2 regions of the Arthrobacter sp. NPDC055585 genome follow, and region 2 is predicted to be linked to the other one. Evidence: riboswitches for the same ligand, from Rfam matches in the RefSeq annotation. Region 2 holds a riboswitch; the other holds the start of a gene.

Region 1 (4,467 bases), on a different contig from region 2:
ACCGCCCATCGGTAGTCCAGAAGGGCAGATGAGACTTCCGCCGCAGTGGGCCGGGAGTCCGGATCACGCGCCGTCATACCCGTCAGAAGCGATTGCCACTGTTTTCCCAGTGAGTCGGGAATCTCCGGATCCCGGCTCAGCCGGGCCACTGCAGCTTCAAGAGGGCTGCCGCCGAATTCGATCCTGCCGGTCAGGCATTCCAGAAGCACCAGGCCAAGGGAATAGATGTCCGAAGCCCCGGAGGCCGAACGGCCTGATGCCTGTTCCGGGCTGAGGTAATTGGCTGTCCCCAGCGTGGCTCCGGTCGCTGTGAACCGGGCGCCGTCGATCACCCGGGCGATTCCGAAGTCCGTAAGTTGTGCCCGGGGCGCCGTCCCGGCGACGGCCGGCGGCAACAGGATGTTCGCAGGTTTTACGTCCCGGTGAATAACGCCCCGCGCATGGATGTAGGCCAGCGCGCCGGCCAGTTCCGCACCAATGTAGGCAACATCAGCGGCCGGTACCGGTTTTTCACGCAGCCGTTTGCGCAGATCCGGCCCGTCCACGAGTTCCATGACCAGGAAAGCCCGGGGTTCACCGTCGGGACCGTCGTCTCGTCCGGCGTCGTCCTTGCCTGCGTCGTAGAGCGTGACCAGCCCGGGATGGGTGAGGGAAGCCAGAAGCCGCATCTCGGTTTCCTGCCGCCCGACGTCGTCGGGGTCAACAGCACTGGCCCGGAAGAGCTTCACGGCGATGTCGCGGCCGAGAGCCTCGTCCAGTCCTCGGTAGACGGTGGCCATGCCACCGTGGCCAATAGGTTCGATGAGTCGGTATCGGCCCGCAATCAGACGATTCAGGCCACCCGCTGCGCTGATTTCCATGCTGCAACCTTCTCTCGCCATTACAGCGTAGCGGAGGGTGCTCGGGGCGTAGATGGGCTTTCCCTACATATTTTCGAACTGCGTTTTTCCCTCGTGGAAGCAGGTGCAATACGCTAAACTGCCCTGCTGCGCGAGGGCGCGGCAGGGCAGTTTCGGGTGCTTCGATCCGGGCTCCCCGGAAGGGGCCCGGGAGCCCGTCCGGCTCGCGGGATTACTCCCCGCCGAGTACCGGTGCGAGAGCCTTCCAGGCCTGCTGCAGGCCCAGGATGATGAACAGCAGGGCGGTGAGACCCAGCGCGATATTGGTGTGCAGACGGTTGGCCCATTCCTTGGGGATGCGCTTGCCGTTCAGCAGGCCCAGCAGGGTGACTGCGAGGAACGGCATAAACAGCGAGCCCAGCACGCCGTACGCCAGGATCAGGCCGATCGGCTGACCCAGGGCGAAGAGGATCATGGGCGGGAAGGTCAGCCACAGGACGTAGAACTTGAAGTACTTGCCGCCCACGCGGGTGTCCGGGTGGCCGGATTCCTTGCCGCGCATGTTGCCCCAGAAATCGGCGAACATCAGGGAAACGCCGTTCCAGACCCCGATGATGGAGGAGAAGGACGCTGCCCAGAAACCGATCAGGAAGCCGGTACCCACGAAGTCGCCGTATTCGAGCTTCAGCACGTCGTAGAGATCCAGCAGTCCCTTGTCTCCGGCGCTGAGGGTGATGCCCGCGGTGCGCACAACTTCGGCACCCACGATGAGCATGGCGATGACGAAGATGCCAGTCATGACGTACGCCATCGAGTTGTCGATGCGCATGACCTTCATCCACTTAGGCGTGTACCAGCCCTTTTCACGCAGCCAGTAGCCGTAGGCAGCCAGCGTGATGGTGCCGCCGACGCCGCCGGCAAGCGCCAGCGTGTAGACGATGCCGCCTTCGGGGATCATCGGGACGAGGCCCTTGAACATCTCCGGGATATTCGGGGTGGCGATGATTGCCAGACCGACAACGGTAATGAACATCAGCCCGACGAGGGCCGCGGTGATCTTCTCGAACGTGGCGTACTTGCCGAACCACACCATCACAAAGCCTGCCAGGCCCATCACAATCGCCCAGGCCCACAGCGGCAGGAACGGGAAGACCGCCGCCAGCGGCAGCGCGGCGGAAGACATGGCCGTGGCACCGTAAACGAAGCCCCAGATCATGATGTACGGGCCGAAGTACCAGGTGGTCCAGCGGCCCAGGGAACGCCAGCCCTCGAAGATGGTCTTGCCGGTGGCGAGCGTGAAGCGGCCCGCTCCCTCAACCAGGATGATCTTCAGGATGACGCCGAGGATGACTGCCCAGAGCAGGCCATAGCCGTAGCGTGAGCCCGCGACCAGGGTCGCAACCATGTCGGCTGCGCCAACACCCGTGGCCGCAACCACGAGTCCGGGGCCAACTATTTTCCATTTGGCAGCCTTGCCGCCGTCATCATCGATCCGCTCCGAATGCGGTACCGCGTCAGCGCGGGGATTGTTTTCAGCCATCGGCCAAGAATTCCTAACTAGCGAGTGGCCGCGGCGCCAGGACAGCACGCGGCAGTGTGCCCGGCCTCACCCGGGACAATGAATTCTCTCACAGGGCTTGCACTCAGTGGAATTCCGTGAACGGGCTGACCGCACTGGCCCCACAGGCCACAAACGCCTCAGGTTCGGGGGTCACGACCGTCAAATTGCCCTGGATGGCCGTAGCGGCGAGCCAGGTCCGGAGGACACCACGGGCATCCCCGGGCGCTGCTTCCGGAAGCGTGCGCCAGAGCAGGGCAACCTCGTGGTCCACCGGCAGGATGTTGGCCGTGAACCGGGAGGACAGCTCGCGGAGCCATCCGGGCGACGATGACTCAAGTTCGCCTATGGTCAGTGCCGACACAAAGACGCGCAGGTGGCTGCGGCTGCGGAGGAAACCCACGACGGCGGGATCCGGCGATCCGCTGCGGACCTCCGCCAGGACCGGTGTATCCAGGAGCAGGCCCGAGGGACCGCTCATGCGGCGGCAGGCTCGCCCAGCAGGAAGTTGACGAAAGCTTCCCGGATGCTGACGAGGGCCTCGTAATCCTGCAGGCTGACTGCGTTGAGGGAAACGGGTACAGAAGTGTCCATGGCTGCGGCGCCGGGCGCCGGTCCTTTCGGCGTGCTCTTGCCTGGCACCGGTTGCCCCGAAGGCGAGTGCAGGCCGCTTCTTCATCCGAACCACCCAACGAGCGTGGGGTTGGTATGCGGCCAAGTCGGAGCTTGGCGGCCGCAGTTCTTGAAGCTGTTAGGAGTATAGGCAGAACCCGGCCGGAATTGTGTGCTGCGTTACGCCCGTGTGGCGGATATGTCCTGCTCCGGCCGCCCTGCCGCAGCACCGGTCTCATCCGGCATATGTGCCGTTGAAGCGTTCAGGCACCCATTCCAGGAAGATGTTCGCGGTCACCGGGCCTATGCCGGGGAATTGCTCGAGCCGGCGGCGGAGCTCTGCCGGGGATTCCGCGTCCTTGACCATGTCCGATACGGAACCGAACTCCCTGATGATTCCCGCCATCACGGTGTGCAGCTCGTCATCCTCCTTCCAGCGGTAGTGGACGTAGCCGCCTTCGGTGAGCAGGCGCATCAGCTGGTCCCGGCTGACGTCTGCAAACTTTTCGGGGCCAGTGAGCCCGTTGTCGATCAGGACGTGCCAGGTGCGGGCGGCGATCTCCTGCTGAATGCGCTTGCCGAACAGCAGGCTGGCGAGCAGCCACCGGTAGAGCTGATCCGGCGCGCCGGAGCTGAGGTCCAGTCCAAGGTCTGCGGGAGTCATCTTCTTCTTGTTGCTGGCCATGCTGTTCAAAGTACGCCGGCTGCCCGCCGCAGGGAATGTCCGCCGGTTGCTCCCCATCAGCAGTTGATGGATGCGTGGTTAAACAGAGGATGCAGGACGGAAAACCGTCCTGCATCCTGAGTCCAGCTGGCCCGTGAAAGGGCCGGAAGTCTTTGGTTAGACAGCCTGGATGTTTACCGCCTGGGGGCCCTTGGGTCCCTGTTCGGTATCGAAGCTAACCTTCTGGTTCTCTTCGAGGGAGCGGTAGCCGCTCGCGTTGATGGCGGAGTAGTGGGCGAAAACATCGGCGCTGCCGTCATCGGGCTCGATGAAGCCGAAGCCCTTTTCGGAGTTGAACCATTTCACGGTGCCTGTTGCCATTTTTAATCATCCTTCTGAGGCGAAACTTCCCCGACCGTCGAGGAGTTTCCAGCTGAAGTGTCCCATGCAGCGTATGGACAAAAAAAGCGGCTGGCCCTGGTTTCGGGGTTCGCCGCTTCAAGTTCAAACGCTCAACACAACAACTGCGTGCCAGTATACACAGAGGTAACGGTCAGGTCACGGGGTTTTAGGACCCCCGTAGGCTGGTTGGATGGACTCCCCCATTGATCACTACCTGCAGCGAATCCACACCGAGATAGCCGACCTGAAGGACGGCAAGCCGTACAGTTCGATTCCGGCGATGGCGAACGTCGATCCGAACAACTTTGGCATTGTCCTTGCCACTGCGGACGGGTACGTCTACGAGATTGGGGATACCCGTGAGGAGTTCAGCATCCAGTCGATCTCCAAGC
Region 2 (4,467 bases):
CGGCGCCGGATCGGAGGCATCGATTATCTCTTCCGGCACTCCGATGGATTCTTGGAAAAGCCGGATGGCTCCGGCGCGGTCACCTGTGGACAGCAGCTCTTCCAGCTCCGGGCGGATATCCGGCTCTCCGTCGCCGCCCTCGGTGAGCGGCGGTTCCACGGCGATGACGCTGGAGATAACAGCTGACTCCGACGCCGCCCGCAGTGCGAGCACGGCGCCGGAAGAAGTTCCTAGGAGGTCTGCCGTTCCGCCGGCGGTTTCCACGACGGCCAGCAGATCGTCCACTTCGGATTCGGGGGTGTATTCCTCCCCGTCTCCGCTCTCGCCCTTGCCCCGGCGGTCGTATGTATAGACGGTGTGCCCCTCCGCCAGCAATTCGGCAACCCCGGCCATGGAGGACGTAGTCCGGTCCATCATGATCGGGTCCACCACCACCAGGGGCGGTCCCTCGCCCTGCCGCTGCCATGCAATCGGCGTTCCGTCAGCGGAAAGCACACGTCCTGAGGCACTGGCTGCTGGATCCATGGGGGTCTCCTTGGCGGGAGGGTGGGAGCCGAAGATGACGGGCCGTCCCTCCAAGGTAGAAGGGCCGCCCCCGGGGGTCAATAAGCATGCCGTCCCGGAGCTGCCTTAGAGTTCCGCGGCGACGGCCCGCAGCACCTCGGTGACGTCGGCCTTGCCCTGGCCGTAGTCGAACAGCGTGGTGGGGACGTTCGGGGTGCTGGCTGCGCTCACGCGTGTGGTGCGGGCATCGATTGGTTCGAAGGACAGGACAATGACGGCGCCGAAGGACTTCCAGTTCCCACCGGCCACGATTTCCGCCCGTTCCCGCCAGATGGCGGTGAGTGTCATGCGCGGAAGTCCGGCCAGGGCACGCTCCACGGCGGGCGGGAGGGCAGCCATCGGTGCCTGGACCACCAGTTCGCCGTGTGCCCGGGCACGCTTGGAACTGACGGTGAGCTGAATGGTATTGGACGGTCCGTCGGCAGTCATGGATCGAGGATAGCCGAGGGGCCTCTATCCCTTTACTGCCGGTGCCAGCCGGTACCGTGCACCGCGGTGCTCTGCGGGAAGCTTGTCTCCGGCACCGAAGAGCTTGTTCCGCAGAGTGCCGGGGGCGTACTCCGTGGGGTACGCGCCGCGCTTCTGCAGCTCCGGAACCACGAACTCCACCACGTCTTCGAAGGTGCCCGGTGTGACGGCATACGCGAGGTTAAAGCCGTCGACGTCGGTCTCCTCCACCCAGCGGATCAGTTCCTCGGCAACCTCCTCGCCGGAGCCCACCAGCCGCGGGCCCAGCCCGCCGATCCCGGCGCTCTCGGCGATGTCGCGCACCGTCCAGGGCTCGCCGTCGTCCTTCACTTTCTGGAAGTTCGCCGCAGCGGACTGGATGGCGTTGGACTTCACCGAGCCGAGCGGCTCATCGAGGTTGTAGGTGGAGAGGTCCACGCCCATCCAGCCGGACATCAGCGCCAGCGCGCCTTCGTCGCTGATGTAGCTCTGGTAATCCAGGTGCTTGGCTTCGGCTTCCTCGGTAGTGGCGGCGGTGATGATGGTCAGCAGCGTGTAGATCCGGATCGAGTGCCGGTCCCGTCCTGCTGCTTCGGCGGCGTCGCGGATCTTCGTGACGGTCGCCTTGAGCTTCTCCACCGTGGACGCTCCGACGAAGACTGCTTCAGCGTTCTCTGCCGCGAAAGCGATGCCGCGCGGCGACGCACCGGCCTGGTAGATCACCGGTGTGCGCTGCGGCGAGGGCTCCGAAATGTGGATGCCGGGGACCTTGAAGTACTTGCCCTCATGGTTGATGTCATGGACCTTGGCCGGGTCGGTGAACACGCCGGTCTCCCGGTCGCGGACCACGGCATCGTCTTCCCAGGAGCCCTCGAGCAGCTTGTAGACAACTTCGAGGTATTCATCGGCGTGGTTGTAGCGCTCGTCGTGCTCCAGCTGGTCTTCCTGGCCCATGTTCCGGGCGGCGGAGGGCAGGTAGCCGGTCACTACGTTCCAGCCGACCCGCCCTCCGGTGAGATGGTCCAGGGTGGAGAGCCGGCGGGCGAACGGGTACGGGTGCTCGTAGGCGGTTCCGGCCGTGACGCCGAAGCCGAGGTGTTCAGTGACCAGCGCCATGGCGGAGACCAGCAGCAGCGGATCGTTTACCGGGACCTGGGTGCCCTGCCGCAGGGTCGCTTCGTTGGAGGATCCGTACACGTCGTACGTGCCGAGGACGTCGGCAATGAAGATCCCGTCGAACAGGCCGCGTTCGCAGGTCTGGGCCAGATGGGTCCAGTAGCTGAGCTTGGTGTAGTCCGCGGAACGGTCTTCGGGGTGGCGCCAGAGGCCGGGCGACTGATGGCCCACGCAGTTCATGTCGAAGGCGTTGAAGCGGATGTGGCGGGCGGGCGTGGTGGCCATGAGGGTCCTTTACGGAAGGACGCACCGCAGAGGGAGCGCCGTACTTGCCGCGGGCGGTGCTGCCGGCGACCGGATCGTCATCTGGGGCACCCCGCTACGGGAGAGGGTTGCCGCCCAACCAGCCAGAGCTTCGCGTTGGGACTCATGATCCTGCGGGTTCAGTATGCGCCCGTTCCCCCGGTGGCACGCAAGCCCCGCCTGTCACGCGGCGTAACGGCCGCCGTCGTACTTCTCCCCTCCCAAAAACCATCGAGAGGCCAGTTACGGCTCCTTTGGGCGCTCAAAAGAGCCGTAACTGGCCTCTCGATGGGGACACCGGCGGGAAGGGGACTGGATTCGAAATGTTACGCGGGGACTTGCCGGGATCGGACTTCAGGGCGTTTAGTTGGTGCTTGACCATCCCGAGCGGCTGAGAGACCTGGATCAGTGAAGCCGCAGCAACCCTGGTCGGAGTGCTTCCTCCTTGAGGCACTGCGATAGCGAGGTGGACGTCGCAGGAGGCCGGTAACGGCCCAGGACGTTTTCCGTAGGGTGCTACTGCCAGGACCGATGGAGTGTTCAATGACTGCTGTACTGTCCTCTGGGTCCCATGCTGTGTCCGCTGCCGCGCCCACCGCACCCGACACCGCCCTGTCCGTGACGTTCGACGGCGTTGGCCGCAGCTTTGGCTCCGGCGCAGACGCCCACGTGGTGCTCCGCGACATCAACTTTGAAGTCCGCCCGGGGGAAGTCCTGGCGATCCTGGGGTCCAGCGGCTGCGGCAAGTCCACGCTGCTGCGCGCCACTGCCGGGCTCGACGCCGCGTCCACCGGCCAGGTTCGAATCGACGGAACCGCTGTGCGCGGCATCGATGACCGCTGCGCCGTCGCCTTCCAGGAACCCCGGTTGCTGCCCTGGCAGACCCTGCAGGCCAACGTTGCGATCGGCCTGCCGAAGGGCACCAGCGCCTCCGAAGGCCAGGCCAAGGTCTCCGAACTGCTCAAGCTCGTGGAACTGGACAGCTTCGCCAAGCACCAGCCGCGCGCCGTTTCCGGCGGCATGGCCCAGCGCGCCTCGCTGGCCCGCGCCCTGGCCCGCAAGCCCGGCGTCCTGCTGCTGGACGAACCGTTCGGCGCCCTGGACGCACTGACCCGCCTGAAGATGCAGGACCTGCTGCTGGACGTGCACCGCGCCGCCCCGGCCACCGTCCTGCTGGTCACTCACGACGTCGATGAAGCCCTCCAGCTCGCCGACCGGATCATCGTGCTCGGCCGCGAACCCGGCAAACCCGGGGCCACCATCACCCAGACCATCACCGTTCCCGGCGCCCGCCCCCGGGACCGAGCCTCAGCCGAACTCGCCCGAATGCGCGGCGAACTCCTGGCAAGCCTCGGCGTCGACCGCCACTAGAGCGCCCACGCCTCCCCTGCCCCCGCGCTCAAAACGGGGCCAAACCGCGGACGCTTTGTGCCCGCACCAGTTGTACCTATCCCTGATTTTTTCTGCTCCACCCGTCTCGAAGGAATCCCCATGAACAGCCGTTCCCGCTTCTCCCGCCGCCCACCCCGTGTCTCCCGCCGCCCGCTCACCGCACTGGCAGCCACCGCCGCCGCCGTCTCCCTGGCCCTGACCGGCTGCGTTGCCGGCGAAGATTCCTCCGGCGCAGCCGCCAACGAAACGGCCGACGGCGGCACCCTGAACATCGACTTCGCCACCTACAACCCGCTCAGCCTGGTGATCAAGGACCAGGGCTGGCTCGAAGCCACCCTCGAAGAGCAGGGCGTTGAGGTCAACTGGGTACAGTCCGCGGGATCCAACAAGGCCAACGAGGCGCTGCGCGCCGGAGCGATCGACGTCGGCTCCACCGCCGGTTCGGCTGCCCTCCTCGCCCGCGCCAACGGTTCCGAAATCAAGACCATCAGCATCTACTCCCAGCCGGAATGGGCCGGACTCCTGGTCTCCCCCGACTCGGACATCACCTCCGTCGAGGACCTCGCAGGGAAGTCCGTCGCCGCGACCAAGGGCACCGACCCTTACTTCTTCCTAGTCCAGGCACTGGAAGAAGCCGGTCTGAGC

The links. Region 2 has a riboswitch for S-adenosylmethionine ahead of ACWGQ2_RS11025 (LLM class flavin-dependent oxidoreductase). Riboswitches for the same ligand answer to the same signal wherever they lie in the genome.
Region 1: it holds a riboswitch for S-adenosylmethionine, as region 2 does, so the genes downstream of both, ACWGQ2_RS01615 (hypothetical protein) here and ACWGQ2_RS11025 (LLM class flavin-dependent oxidoreductase) in region 2, are expected to answer to the same signal.

Annotation. Positions count from the first base shown of each region.
Region 1 is NZ_JBSHIT010000001.1:380,056-384,522, forward strand. It holds gene ACWGQ2_RS01605 (serine/threonine-protein kinase) at 1-860, opposite strand, end outside; gene ACWGQ2_RS01610 (Nramp family divalent metal transporter) at 1,072-2,379, opposite strand; gene ACWGQ2_RS01615 (hypothetical protein) at 2,483-2,878, opposite strand; SAM riboswitch class IV at 3,020-3,145, opposite strand; gene ACWGQ2_RS01620 (hypothetical protein) at 3,245-3,694, opposite strand; gene ACWGQ2_RS01625 (cold-shock protein) at 3,851-4,054, opposite strand; gene glsA (glutaminase A) at 4,266-4,467, shown strand, end outside.
Region 2 is NZ_JBSHIT010000005.1:256,718-261,184, reverse strand. It holds gene ACWGQ2_RS11035 (alpha/beta fold hydrolase) at 1-525, opposite strand, end outside; gene ACWGQ2_RS11030 (hypothetical protein) at 631-993, opposite strand; gene ACWGQ2_RS11025 (LLM class flavin-dependent oxidoreductase) at 1,018-2,412, opposite strand; SAM riboswitch class IV at 2,448-2,562, opposite strand; gene ACWGQ2_RS11020 (ABC transporter ATP-binding protein) at 2,974-3,801, shown strand; gene ACWGQ2_RS11015 (aliphatic sulfonate ABC transporter substrate-binding protein) at 3,922-4,467, shown strand, end outside.